2 regions of the Paenibacillus sp. VTT E-133280 genome follow, and region 1 is predicted to be linked to the other one. Evidence: a T-box and tRNA genes for the amino acid it is inferred to sense, from the RefSeq annotation. Region 1 holds a T-box; the other holds one or more tRNA genes.
The links. The T-box of region 1 lies ahead of CA600_RS23240 (valine--tRNA ligase). A T-box ahead of a tRNA ligase gene usually reads a tRNA of that ligase, here a tRNA-Val.
Positions count from the first base shown of each region.

Region 2: it encodes a tRNA-Val, which carries the amino acid that the T-box ahead of CA600_RS23240 (valine--tRNA ligase) is inferred to sense. The anticodon was not compared.

Region 1 covers NZ_NFUX01000062.1:33,735-41,149, reverse strand. The annotation lists gene hemB (porphobilinogen synthase) at 70-1,068, shown strand; gene hemL (glutamate-1-semialdehyde 2,1-aminomutase) at 1,147-2,448, shown strand; gene CA600_RS23250 (RluA family pseudouridine synthase) at 2,445-3,380, shown strand; gene CA600_RS23245 (LysM peptidoglycan-binding domain-containing protein) at 3,739-5,106, shown strand; T-box leader at 5,449-5,732, shown strand; gene CA600_RS23240 (valine--tRNA ligase) at 5,795-7,415, shown strand, end outside.
Region 2 covers NZ_NFUX01000034.1:58,271-65,685, forward strand. The annotation lists gene CA600_RS16095 (cyanophycinase) at 178-843, opposite strand; gene CA600_RS16100 (GNAT family N-acetyltransferase) at 1,162-1,617, opposite strand; gene CA600_RS16105 (hypothetical protein) at 2,275-2,505, shown strand; tRNA gene CA600_RS16110 (tRNA-Val) at 2,611-2,682, opposite strand; gene CA600_RS16115 (phosphatidylinositol kinase) at 2,816-3,118, opposite strand; gene CA600_RS16120 (site-2 protease family protein) at 3,426-4,502, shown strand; gene CA600_RS16125 (hypothetical protein) at 4,607-4,819, shown strand; gene CA600_RS16130 (GNAT family N-acetyltransferase) at 4,929-5,372, shown strand; gene CA600_RS16135 (DUF3892 domain-containing protein) at 5,458-5,697, shown strand; gene CA600_RS16140 (MBL fold metallo-hydrolase) at 5,763-6,500, opposite strand; gene CA600_RS16145 (copper amine oxidase) at 6,665-7,219, shown strand; gene CA600_RS16150 (DUF1292 domain-containing protein) at 7,300-7,415, shown strand, end outside.

The DNA.
Region 1 (7,415 bases):
CAACTATGCCGCAGTTAGTCAACGATCGAGGGTTTAGTTATATATTTTATTTTTCAGGAGGATGAACCAATGAGCTTTCCAATTACACGTCACCGCCGTTTACGCGGTTCAGCAGGAATTCGTGGTATGGTGCGGGAGACGGTACTGAATGTGCTGGATTTTTTGCAGCCGATATTTGTGACTTATGGAACAGGTGTGAAGAATGAGATTAGCTCGATGCCGGGCGTGTATCATTTTTCGCTGGATACTTTAAAAGCAGAAGTGGACGAGATTGCCGCCCTAGGCATTCCGGCTGTGTTGTTATTCGGGATTCCTGAAACGAAGGATGCTATCGGTTCTTCCGGTTTTGCAGAGGATGGAATTGTGCAAGAGGCTACGCGCTTGATTAAGCAATGGTACCCTGAGCTATTGGTCGTTGCAGATACCTGCCTTTGTGAATTTACGGATCACGGACATTGCGGAATGGTGCACACGCATACGGTGAACGGCGTCGTGCATGGTGATGTCATTAACGACGCTTCACTGGACCTGCTGACTCGTACGGCGGTATCCCAAGCTAAAGCTGGAGCAGATATTATCGCCCCTTCGAATATGATGGATGGATTCGTACACGCGATTCGTGCGGGACTGGATGAGAATGGCTTTGAGCATGTGCCGATTATGTCGTATTCGGTCAAATATGCTTCGGCATTTTATGGCCCTTTCCGCGAAGCTGCGGATTCAGCACCACAGTTCGGGAATCGCAAAACGTATCAAATGGACCCTGCCAATCTGCGCGAAGCGCTCCGTGAAGCAGAATCCGATGTGCTGGAAGGCGCAGATATGTTGATGGTGAAGCCGGCTCTGGCTTACTTGGACGTGATTCGTACGATCCGTGACCAGTTCGATTTACCTCTCGTGGCTTACAATGTGAGTGGCGAATATTCCATGGTAAAAGCAGCGGCACTGCAAGGCTGGATTGACGAGCAAGCCGTTGTGTTGGAAATGCTGACTGGCATGAAACGCGCCGGAGCAGATATTATTATTACTTATTTCGCAAAAGATGCTGCGCGCTGGCTGCGTGGTTAATCTCTTTCACAACGATATCGCTGCATAGGCAGTTGCCTTATACTTGTGTGATCAAGAACAGAACAGGAGTGAAGATAGATGAGTAATGAGCCAATGGCGCGTAAAGAAGAAGCGTCCCGCAAGGCTTTTGATGAAGCAAAACAATATATTCCCGGTGGGGTAAACAGCCCTGTACGGGCGTTCAAATCCGTAGGATTGACTCCGGTTTATGTGGATCATGGGATCGGATCGCGTATTTATGATATCGACGGCAACAGCTTTATCGACTATGTATGCTCGTGGGGACCGCTAATTATGGGCCATGCGCATCCGGAGGTTGTAAAGGCCTTGCAGGAGACGGCGGTAAAAGGGACAAGCTTTGGTGCACCAACTTTACTTGAAACTGAAATGGCAAAAACGGTTGTTGAACGTGTAGCCTCAGTAGATATCGTACGTATGGTTAACTCCGGAACGGAAGCGACGATGAGTGCGATTCGTTTGGCACGTGGTTACACGGGACGCAGCAAAATCTTGAAGTTCGAAGGCTCGTATCACGGTCACGCAGATAGTCTGCTTATCAAGGCGGGTTCCGGGGTAGCCACATTAGGTTTGCCGGATAGCCCAGGTGTTCCCGAAGGTGTGGCAGTCAATACGATTACTGTTCCATACAATGACTTGGAATCCACTCAGATTGCTTTCGAACGTTTCGGCAGTGAGATTGCCGCAGTGATCGTAGAGCCGATTGCCGGCAATATGGGTGTTGTACCACCACTTCCGGGATTTCTAGAAGGACTTCGCAAATTAACTTCAGACCACGGATCTTTGCTTATTTTTGATGAGGTAATGACAGGCTTCCGTGTCAATCGTGGCTGTGCGCAAGGCTTGTTTAACATTACTCCGGATATTACCTGCTTCGGTAAAGTCATCGGTGGAGGACTTCCAGTAGGCGCTTATGGCGGCAAAAGAGAGATCATGGAGCAAATCGCTCCTACGGGACCGATCTATCAGGCTGGCACACTTAGTGGTAATCCATTGGCAATGGCGGCAGGACTCACTACGCTGAAGCTGCTGACATCGGAAGTTTATGATCGTCTGGAGCAATTAGGTGCGCGTCTGGAAGCGGGATTGAAAAAGAATGCAATCGAAACTGGTGTTCCGCTGACGATTAACCGCGTGGGTTCGATGGTCTGTCCGTTCTTCACGGAAGGGCCTGTAACGGATTTTGAGACGGCCAAGACAAGCAACACGGATCTTTTCCGTCGTTATTTTGGTCATATGCTGAGCCAAGGCATCAGCGTGCCACCTTCACAGTTTGAAGGCATGTTCGTGTCGGCTGCGCATAGTGAGCAGGATATTGATGATACCATTGAGGGCCATTATAATGCCCTGAAGGCCCTTTGAGTACTGGAGCCGGAGAACGAACCGGTGGCGGAGCTTGGACAAGACGTGGAGAGTGGCTGGAAGTAACACCCGGCAAAATCATTACTGGAGCCGAGGATGCTGAAGCTGCCATTGATAAGTGGCTGCTGGAAACCGTAGGCATGCCTGAGAAGCTTCATCTGCGTCTGCGCCGCGAGGGGGGGATTCAGTGGAAGGGAGATCGACTTCGACTGGCACTTTTTCCGGATCGTGAAGCGGGCATTGAACCCGTATGGGAAGCGCTTGAAGTGCTGTATGAGGATGATTTTTGCCTGGTTGCCCACAAGCCGGCAGGCATGGCGGTTCATCCGGATGGCAGTGGCTTAGGTGTAACGCTGGATCACCTTGTAGCAGCGCATTATGTTGCTTCCGGTGATAGTGTAGCTGTAAGGCATATTCACCGCCTCGACAAGGATACAACTGGCCCGGTGATGTACGCCAAGAATGAATTCGCTCAGCTTGTCCTAGACGAGAATATGCGTGAAAAAAGCATCTCGCGGCTCTACGCCGCGATCGTAGAAGGCATAGTGCCATCTGCGCTTAAAGTGATCGATGCGCCGATTGGACGCGATCGTCATCATGCGGCGCGGAGAAGAGTCTCACCGGGCGGGCAATTCGCCGTGACTCGAATCCTCGGACGCGAAGCACTGCATGGCGGGAGCCTGGTGCATGTGCAGCTTGAGACCGGAAGGACGCATCAGATTCGCGTCCATCTCAGCCATATGGGTCATCCCTTGTATGGGGATGCGCTATACGGCGGCCCGGTCTGGGCTTCCAGCGCTAGTGGCCGACATGCGCTCCATGGCGAGCTGCTGTCTTTCCGCCACCCTTGGAGCGGTGAAATGCTCGAAGTGAGCGATCCGTGGCCGGAGGATATGCTGCAGCTGCGGGAGCTGCTGTCTGAAGCGCCTTGACGGTAACGTTATAAACCTGAGAACCGTGGAATCAGCAAATGCTGGTTTCACGGTTTTTTTTATCTATTTTTCGTAGAGTATATAATTTTCTGTTTTTTCAGAAAGAAGCATCTATCCATGTCCTAATAGCAAAAGCAGCATATAATACTTTGTTCATGCGGAGTAGTGCATCTATTGGTCGTCAGATAGGTTCAAATAGCCCCTGAATTCAGGAAATTAATAGCATCCTGTCCGGTTAGGGCTACCAAAGTTGTCATGCCTTTCTTTTTGAAGCATATACATGTGGGGAGTAACATTTTGGGCTTATGCTCTGGGCCTGTCTCAGGGTTAGATTATGCCAAGAAGGAGGACATATCCCGTGTTTGATCAGTCCCACGGCTTGCGGTTTGATATTTATGAACGCATTCACCTATCGGAAGAGCTTCCGGGAATAGCTGAGCTGGAGGAGGTTGAACTACTTCCGGAAATCCAGGTGATTCAGCGGGAGGATCGTGCCGAGTTATATGGTCAGCTGTTGCTTACCGGACTCTACCGGAGTGAAGATGACCGGACACAACGTCTGGAGCACGCCATTCCCGTTGAAATCACTGTTCCGCTTACACGCGTCAGCTCGATTGAAGATATTGGGGTGGAGATCGAGAATTTTGATATTGATCTGCTCACGATGCGTACTGTGAATATAACAGGCGTATTATCCCTGCGGGGAATCGGTGGTGCGGAACCTCAACCACAGCCGGCCTGGCAGCAGGAAGAGTACACAGTGGCTTATTCCCCTCTCAGTGATGACAGGGTAGAAGCAACAGCGGAGCATCAAGAACATGACAATGACGCACTTTATGAAAATTCTCAGTGGACCTTTGGTGAGGATGCATCGGAGGTTGCTGTAGAAGAACATGAGCACGCTGAAGCGAATGAACAGGAAACAGAAGAATCATTGGTCTCAAGTGGAACTGGTCAATCGTCCCCTATAGTGAATTTCTCATCCGCTCATGAGAAGGACAAGGGCGCGAAAGCTAGGACGCATAGTCTGGATTTGGAAACAGAGGATTCCAAAGCCGGAATAGCGGATTACTGGTTTAAAGCGGAGTCACAGAATGAAGCTGAGGCCACTCCGCTGGATCATGTTAGCCAGGCGAGTCAAGCGGATCAGGAGCAAGAAGCGGAATATACTTTTGCTTCAAGAGAAACCGCTGTTCCAGCAGCGATTACCGACGCAGACAAAGATATCGCTGTATTTGCTTCTGAAAACGTAGCAAACCATGCGCTTCACACACAAGAAGAGAATGCGCAGCCGATCAGTGAGAATACGAACGAAGGCTTAGTTTCTCAGGAGACTGTGCCACATACCGAGGAGAAACAAGATCTTAAGATTGCGCTAGGAAGCAAGCAAGAAGCGGAGGCTCCAGCCAAAGAACATCTCACCTTCTCTTCATTACTCAGCTCTAGTCGTTCTCGTAAAGAACAAGAGGCTCTCCTATCTGAAGGAAATGCATCGGCTGCAGCGATCATTCCAGAGGCCGGAAATAATACGGAGTGGAAGAGCAGATTCATTACCGGAGCAGATGGCGCTAACCTATTCCGTAAGGTTCGCCTTTGCATCGTACAGCGTGAAGAAACGTTGGATACAATCGCAGAGAAGTATCAGCTAAGTGCGCGGGAGCTGGGAATGTATAATCGATTGTCCGGGCAGAGTGTAGAAGAAGGGCAAGTGTTGTACATTCCATAAATGAATTACAATGCATATTCACATGAATAGATGAATCCCGGTCTGTTAGTAGATCGGGATTTTTGTCAAAATATAAGAATATATAAGTTTCACGTTATACATTATCCTTATATTTCTCGAATAAACGCTTACCGTCCGTAAAAGGACGTCGAAGGCGTTTATTCTTGTGTGACCGGAGAACGTTAGAATACGGGGTATCTAATCAATGCAGTGTGAGGAATCGAATGAAAATTCGACATATGCCCGCTATAAGTCGAAATTCCGCTCAAAGTCCCGCTGTAGAAGCCTATTCAGGTTGACTAGGGATGACTCAAAATGTATTATGGAGTAAGCAATATCTAAGTAAAGACTGGGAACGGGAAGAGTAGGCGGTCAGCCCTTCAGAGAGCGGAATGCAAGTGCTGTGACATTCCGTAGGATACAGCCACCGAAGTCGCCCCGGAGTCGCCCTTCTGAGCTTGTCTTCATGGATATGAAAGATAAGTTAGGATGTGGCCGGTAGCAGCCGTTATCTGTACGAGTGTCGCGCTAAGCTTCTGAACCGTAAGGTGAGAGAAGTGCAGGTTTATTTTTCATTGGCGCGAAACAAAGGTGGTACCGCGAAAGAATGGCCTTTCGTCCTTTGAGACGAGGGGTCTTTTTGTTTTTTAGAAACCAACTACAAGTAACCAAGTGGAGGTATCAGAGAATGGCTGACCCAAACAATCTAACAGCGGCAGAGGCTGCCGCTGCAAATGATTCTAAGAATGAAATGCCAACCACGTATGATCCGAAATCGGCAGAAACCAAGTGGTATTCCTACTGGACAGAGGGTGGATATTTCCGTGCAGGCGGGCGTCCAGATGCAAAAGCATACAGCATTGTAATCCCGCCACCAAACGTAACGGGAATGCTGCACATTGGTCATGCGCTTGATTTTACGCTTCAGGATATCCTGATTCGTACGAAACGGATGCAGGGCTTCGACACGTTGTGGCTACCAGGTACGGACCATGCCGGTATCGCAACGCAGACAAAGGTAGAGCAAAAGCTGCGTGAGCAGGGGATTTCTAGACATGATCTCGGCCGCGAGAAGTTCCTGGAGCAGGTGTGGGAGTGGAAAGATAAATATGCGAACACCATTCATGAGCAGTGGGCTAAGATGGGGCTTTCCCTTGACTATTCCCGCGAACGTTTTACCCTGGATGAAGGGTTATCGAAAGCTGTACGCGAGGTATTCGTTAAGCTCTATAATAAAGGCCTGATCTACCGCGGCAAACGTATTATCAACTGGGATCCGGCGGCTCGTACAGCATTGTCGGATATCGAGGTTGAATATAAAGAAGTTAATGGTCACTTGTATCACCTGCGTTACCCGCTCAAAGACGGTAGCGGATTTATCACAGTGGCGACTACACGTCCGGAGACGATGCTGGGTGATACAGCGGTTGCTGTTCATCCGGAAGACGATCGTTACAAAGATCTAATCGGCAAAACGTTGATCCTGCCGATTATTGGCCGTGAGATTCCGATTATCGCTGATGATTATGTAGACAAAGAGTTTGGTAGTGGTGCGGTTAAGATTACACCCGCTCATGATCCGAATGACTTCGAAATGGGTCAACGTCACAACTTACCGCAGATTAACGTAATGGATGAGAGCGGTACGATGAATGAAGAAGCAGGACCTTACCAAGGTCAAGACCGGAGTGTATGTCGTAAGGCCATTACTGCTGACCTGAAGGAGCAAGGCGTCCTGATCAATATCGAAGATCATGTGCATCAAGTAGGACACAGTGAGCGCTCTGGAGCGGTTGTTGAGCCGTACTTGTCTACACAATGGTTCGTAAAGATGCAGCCGCTGGCTGAAGCTGCCATCAATGCACAGAAGGATGGGAACGGGGTTAACTTCGTACCGGACCGTTTCGAGAGAACTTACCTGAACTGGATCGAGAACGTACGTGATTGGTGTATTTCCCGTCAGCTGTGGTGGGGACATCGTATTCCAGCATGGTATTCCGAGTCTACTGGTGAATTGGTTGTAGCGAATGATGAGGAAGAAGCGCGCCGGATCAGTGGCTTAACCGACTTGAAACAGGACGAAGATGTACTGGATACCTGGTTCAGCTCTAATCTGTGGCCTTTTGCCACACTAGGATGGCCGGATGAGGACAGTGCGGATTTCAAACGCTACTACCCGAACGATGTGCTCGTAACGGGCTACGATATTATTTATTTCTGGGTAGCACGGATGATCTTCTCTGCCCTCGAATTCACCGGAGAAAAACCATTCTCAGATGTATTGATGCATGGTTTGGTAAGGGATTCTG
Region 2 (7,415 bases), on a different contig from region 1:
TTCAGCTATCATGCAACCCTGATGCTTGGTGCACCAAGTAGAATTACGACTGAGTGGTTAATTGAACTATCTTGTCCCGTTAGTTCAATAAAATGAGCAACTAGCATCTGCCGGAAATAGAAAGACCGCCATTGAAGGCGGTCTAAAAAATTCATCATTTCTACCCGACAATCCTAATTAGAGCGTCTCAACCAATTTCTGAATCTTTGAGCGGGAAATTAAATATAAAGGACCCATTATTTCTATTTTGCCGTCCTTTACACGTATAGCGCTCTCCTGTTCTGCCGCGTAAACATCAATCTCTTCAGATAAGGGGAACAGATAGCCTTGAACAAACGTGGCGTAGTCACGTTGAGAATGAGATTCATAGGCAAAATAATCAAAGCCAATACCATCATAAATAGTACTTGTTTCAGCTTCATCAGGGTTATTCAAGCTTAACCATTTTGCAGCCATGTTTAACGCACCGGCGCTGGCACCCATTATAACGGCATTGCTGTTCTTAATAACATCCGATAATTCATAATCCGCCAAAAAATCGTTCTGCAAAACAGGATACCCACCGCATAAAAAAATGACAGAAGCGTTTTGAATTAATCGCCGGGCATCTTCCTTCTGCATGCGGTAATCAATGAAATGATATTCTTCAAAAATAATATTAGCCTGATTCAACCATGTCCATTCAGAAACATCATCAAAGTTAATTTGCTCACCTGTATAACCAGACGGATCAGCGCTAATCATAACAAGCGATTTTCTGTCTTGTATATCCTCATGCAAATAATGGACCAGCTTCTCTGGAAAAAAATTATTAAACCAACTGAAATAGTAGTGAGTACTCAAACTTAATTCCCTCCATATGTATTATTAACATTCATCCATTCTTAACGAGAAAACATATTATACACGCTAGAAAGAGAACAGTTCTAAATCGAACACTAGATTACTATAACATGCAATTTAAGTATGAGAATTATGTTTCCACGTTATCCTGGCCGCTAGATGATGCACAGTACGAAGGTACAGATCATTAAGGGAGTAGGCGTATCCCTTCTCTCATAAAGGTTATGACAAAGCAGACGCATGTAGGGCACCAGAAGTGACAGGACTTAACTAACGTTCCTCGTTAGTTAAGTCCAAAACAAACCATGTTGCGATAAATTACTTTATAGTGTCGTGCTCATAAATTTTGGTGGGTCGTCCCCATTCGAAATTATCTAAACCGACTTCTCTGAATCCATATTTCTCATAATAACGAATATGGTCGGTCGTTATATAAACCTTCGTATATCCTAATTGCCCCACCATTTTTCTGGCATGCTCCAACAATACTGAACCTAAACCTTGCCCTCGCTCATTCTCGTCAATGAACAAAGGTGCAATCCATGGCGATAAATCTTTACGAATTATATACTCCTGCACAATCAATTGATAAAATCCAATTATTTTGTCGTTTTTCAATAGCAGAAATGTAAATGGCAAACCATCTTTAGCCGATAAACTTTCGTCAATTTTAGGGAGGACGACCTTCTTTACATTTGGCCATTTTTCTTTAACATATTCAGCAAACTCTATATGACGCTCTGGACACTCTATTATAGATTTAATAACTTGCATTAAGCCACTCCTTTATAAATACGTTTCTTGATGAGTATCACTTTCAAAAAAGGTGCTTTCAGATTACATCTTAAGTTAACTGCGGGGAACGGAAAGTTTATTTTAAGTTAAACTATACTGCCAGTTAGCATAAAGAAGCATCTTCATCGAAAGTCATATTAATTGTTGCACTGCACGAAGATATGAACCAGTAAGACACAGATCGTGAAGGAGCAAAGAAAAGAGGATGTTGATTGATATGCAACTTGATTTATTTGAAGTAAGTTACCGAAGATACAGGGACAGAGAGGGGAATAGTCCTCCTCTTCCACAAGAAGGATATAAGAAATGAGGAAAATAACTTTCGTAAACAACAGAGGTTGGGGCGAACAGAGTAGATACACGGAAGTTCAAGAGTTTAACGATGAAGCTACAGAAAAAGACATCCAAGAGGCTTATGTAGATTGAGTTTGGGAACAGATCGGAGACAATTTCACCTGGTTTGAGGGGGAGGAAGCCCAATGACACAAAGGGACTGACAAAAGGATATGGAGATGTGCGATGCGGTTACTAAACGCACCTACTTATACTAAAATTTAGGTGGAGAGCATTTTACAAGTTGGCTTTAGAGCTGAAACTCGTATAAGAAAAAGAACTCAATAAGGAGGGCAAGGATATTTGCAAGAAATAACCGAGAAACAAAATCTTAATTGGGACAGCTTACCTATGACACTCCGCCCGAAACACATAAAGATAATGAAAATGAGTCAAGCCAAGCTGTACGAATTCTTAAGAGATACACCTTTTTATGCTGCAAAAGCAGGAAGGGAATTATATATCATTAAAGCGGAATTTGGAAATTGGTTGGAGGGTAGAAGCGATATTTTCCCAGAGGATCAGATGAACTGATACGAAAAGTAAATCGCGATTCCTATCAAATTCGTATCACAGGGGTTTTTAATAGAATATAAGTGAATAAAAACAAAAAGCCTTGAAATTCAAGGCTTTTTTCTATAGGACGGATGGGGTTCGAACCCATGACCCCTACCCTGTCAAGATAGTGCTCTCCCGCTGAGCTACCGTCCTGCGACGAATTTCATAATACCATACGATAGAGTAGGATGGCAATTCTTTTTTTACAATCTATAGGGAGGATAGTTTACATAGTCTTTAAAATAATAAAAAAAGAGGATGACTCTAACATCCCCTTTGCACTATCTCAGATAAAGAACGGAAGTAAAAACAAATCGCTTATGCCGTAAAAAGGAATGCGTCGTGGATAGAAGCGACGTCTTGGGTAAAAACCTGGGCGGAAGCCAAATTGTCTGTACGCCGATTCTTTTGTAGGCATTCCGTTCATGTGTTCAACCATTTCATTGCTTGGAACCGCAAGGGTAACATAATTTTGATCTACATGAGCAATAAAGCCGTCAAATGATTGACCGTCAGTCATTGTAACACCAACGTATTTGTTCATACAATTCCAACAGACCTGTTGATGAAAATTTGTATTTGATTCCATGGAGAACCTCCTCAATTGTTTAAATCCTGATAACAGTCTATGGCCCTTAGCCTACAATGTTCACGGCGTTTGCCTAGAAGGTGATCATTAAAATCGAGGAGGAAAAACTTTGAAGTGCAAGCATCTTCCTCACCCCCTAATTTTGAACCGGGCGCGTTGGCCATACTTGTCCCATTCCATCTTTAAAGTTGCGTCGTATACTTAGCCAAGTGCTTTTTTATGGAAATACTCCTGCAGCGCTTATGATAAAATGGATGGTAATGTACAGAAGTTAGATAAAAATTGAAAGATAAAGGGGCTTGAGATCTTGCCGCAAAATGAGCAGAAAAAGAATTCTTCCACGCCATGGAAATGGTTGGGAGGCGGGGCGGCGATGCTCCTGTTTAAAGGAAAGGCGATTTTGTCTCTTCTGAAAATAGGTAAAATTGCCGGGCCGTTAATATCAATGATGATTTCAATAGGGGCTTATGCTTTGATTTACCCGTGGGGGTTTGCCGTGGGCTTTGTCCTGCTCTTGCTAGTCCATGAATTAGGACATGTAATAGCAGCGAAACGGATCGGGCTTCCAGTCAGCGCTCCGCTATTTATACCGTTTTTGGGAGCTTTAATTACAATGAAGAAACAGCCGTTGGATGCCCAGACAGAAGCTTATATTGCTTTTGGAGGTCCGATCTTAGGAACCATTGGGGCTACAGCCGTTTTTGGGGCGGCTTATTACATGGATAGTCCACTTCTCTATTCCTTGGCTTACATAGGTTTTTTACTTAATCTGATCAATCTGCTGCCGATTCACCCGCTTGACGGTGGCCGTATTGCAACCGCGGTGACGCGCTGGCTGTGGCTTGTGGGGCTCGTGGGTGGTTTAGCTATCATCATCTATATGCGTTCGATCTTATTCTTTATTATTTGGGCATTATTTGCTTACGATCTGTATAACAAATATGTCAAGAGACGCACTAACAATCGCCTTTATTCTGTAACGAAGAGTTTTTTAATTCCAGTAGTGCCACTTAGAGATGCAGGCTACATGATTCCAGGACCAGAGCATAGAAGAGATTTACCTTTTACTACTTACAGTGATTTGGAAAGACAGCAGTATGTAGGGGTGAGATGGGATCAGCTGAACTACATTGGTAGAGCTACGCTTCCGCAGCAATGCATCATTGAAAAGGTACGTATCTCGCAGCTAGAGCCTGTGACCTTAGAGAATGGGCTTCATCTTAAGATGAATTGTGATATCAGCTATTCGGTCTATGAGAACGATAAGTATTACGATGTGCCGGCTAGCTTACGCTGGAAATACGGTATCGCTTATTTTGTATTAGCTGGCTTTCTGGCAGGAATGATGTACATGGTCCATGCTGTTGGAAATGTGAATTTATAAGGGATAGGATCGGGCAATGAAGTGATTCAATGGTTTATAAAACTCCTGAAACGTCAAAGCTGTAAAGAGAATAACTGCAGTTGAGCGGTGAAAGGAGTAAAACCATGTCTAAATTTATGAAATGGGGAGTCAGTGTTTGTCTGCTGTTACTGATAGTTTTGGGAGGATGTTCCGAGGCGAAGCCAACAAAAGTCATGGAAATCAAAGAAATGACTAACCTGGATGGAAAGCCGAAAGGTCAGTATCCTCCATTGTCACCAGTGATGCAAGACGCATACAATCGTTCGATTCCTGAAGAAGTATATTCTGCAGATTAGTGCAGCGTAGAAGACGATTTCTCATGCTCAGGCTTTTCTTTCTAGTCGAATTTTTATATAATAGACAACTATCGTTGGATACATAGAGAGAGAGGAGTTTGGGACTAACATGGCGGCAGAAATCTTACGGGTAACTACAGAGGAACAGCTTCAGATGGGGCTGGATATTCGTACCAAAGTATTTGTAGAGGAACAAATGGTACCGGCTGAGGAAGAAATTGATGAATACGATGTTATCGGTCCGAATGTGCACCATATTCTAATTATAGATGAAGGTGTACCTGTGGCTACGGGAAGATTGATTTATTACAAAGCAGGTACAGCCAAAATGCAGCGTATCGCCGTACTGAAAGATTATCGAGTCAAAGGATACGGACGTGTTCTGTTGCTTGCGATGGAAGAGCTTGCTCGGGAACTTGGACTGGATGCTTCGATTCTTGATGCACAGTGCCAAGCTGAGAATTTCTACAAGAAGCTGGGATATGAAGTGATTTCTACGGAACCTTTTTATGACGCAGGTATTTTACATGTACGGATGCAGAAAACTCTTTAAAAATAGTGCACATAATTTACCGTTCCATGAAGCAAGCTAGGATGTGCCATATGATGGCAAATCCAAGTGCAAGGGGCGAGCTGAAGTGCCAAATAACGAACGCGAAAGTTTCGTAGCTGTACAGAAAAATGGAGACGGAGATTTAACCAGTTTCCAGACCTCTACAGGACGTGTCCTGGCGTATGACCAAGCGCTTCAAGAAGTACAAGCCGGAAATATTGCCGGAGTGAATGCTTTTAAAGGTAAAGACGGAGGAACTTATATTCGCGGCGACGCGGATGGGGACCCAACCAACAATTTGGACAATCTTCCGAGTTTCTCATAGTTCTAAAGGTAAAGACCGTACATACGTCATCGGACGTCAATGTACGGCCTTTTTTTTAATCATAATCAGAGTTTATAAATTACATGCTGCTCAATAAACTCCATCTCTCCAGTAAGCCCGACGAATTGAGGTTGTTCATCGCTGTAATGCATGAGCTTGATGATATGCCGAACATCTTCAGGTAAAGACATTAACTCCTTCAGCGTGGTGTGAACAACCCCTGATCCGCCAAGCTGACAGTCATGCAGAATCATTCGGACGCCGCGCTCTCGGACAAGGCTTATAAGTAGCTCCGGCTGAAAAGTCATATCCGCGCTATAGAAAATCTCGTTATTTATTAGAAGGGAATAGCTATCTTTGCCAGGAATATGCGGCGTATGTATGATTTCGAGCGAAAGAGAAGGAGCGAGCTTGTATGTAATTCCGGGTTTCATAGGTGTAACCTCGAAGATATCGGTCAGGGAGGCTACTGCATCTTTTTGATATAATCCACCCTTTAAGGTGTTGGTCCAAAGTGGCTCAACAAGCGTCTCAGGTAAATGTAATCTCATAGTTTTCCCGTATACGTGCTTTAGCGTAAGTGCTAGCTCTTCCAGACCTCCAACATGGTCCGCATGAATATGCGTAATTAGAGTAGCGTTTACGTCACGGAAGGATTTCCCGATGGCATGCATGGCAAGCGGAGCTGTAATCCCGCAATCAATCAGTAGGGTATAATCATCAGCTAGTAGCAGGCCATTATTGTTAAAATAGTTTTTTGCAAAAGCATTGCCAGTTCCTAGCATTTGTAGGCTCAGACTCATAAGAAAGTACCCTCCTGAAATCACTGTTAGCTAATATATCAACTTTGAACAAGTACATAATATCATTTTAAGGGAGATGAATGAAATATTTACCTACAATTAGCGCAACTTGCTGAGACAAAGTAAGTATACATTAATAGCATGAATTATTTGGAGGGTTTCAAATGAATAGATGGAAAAAAGTCACTTTATGTGTGTTTGCTTTTTCCTTGATGGGTGGCTCCTTATTGTTCGCCGATTCTGTGAGTAAGAAAATCAGGGTATGGAACAACGGGACGGAAATTGTAGACGGCGGTTATTTGATTGATGGAAAAACATATATTCCCGCTAGAGAAGCGGGCGGGGTAGTGAATTGGGACGGATCTGGAAAAGTGACGATTCTTAAGCCTAATGTTCATATTGTTCTTTTTAAAGATAATACGGTCTTTGGTAACGTAAACGTAGGCAAGCTTAAGATTAAGATATTAACCCAAGTAGATAGCTTAACAGAAGAGGTTTCAGCTGTGAAAGTAGCCATAACGGACCCTTCTGGTAATGTTAAGGATATTCAGTCGCAGGAGCTTGAAGGCTCGCAGAAGGATAATTTCTGGTTTCCGACCTCGGAGTTTACTTATGATTTTAAAGAAACCGGCAAATATCGGGTAGGCTTCTATATGAAAGCTTCCAAAAATGCGGATTACGTTCTTGTGTCAGAAAAGGTAATTACAGCTCTTAATTAAGGGTTCTAAATTGACCTGAACTAAACTAACGTGGTAGTATACCAGATGTAGGATAATACAATTCAAAGTGAGGTATTACAATGAGCGATCACAAACATGAGCATGGTGAAGCATGCGGTTGCGGGCATGATCACGACCATGAGCACGAGGAGTTTGTGCTGACCTTGACGAACGAGCAGGGCGAAGATGTTGAAAT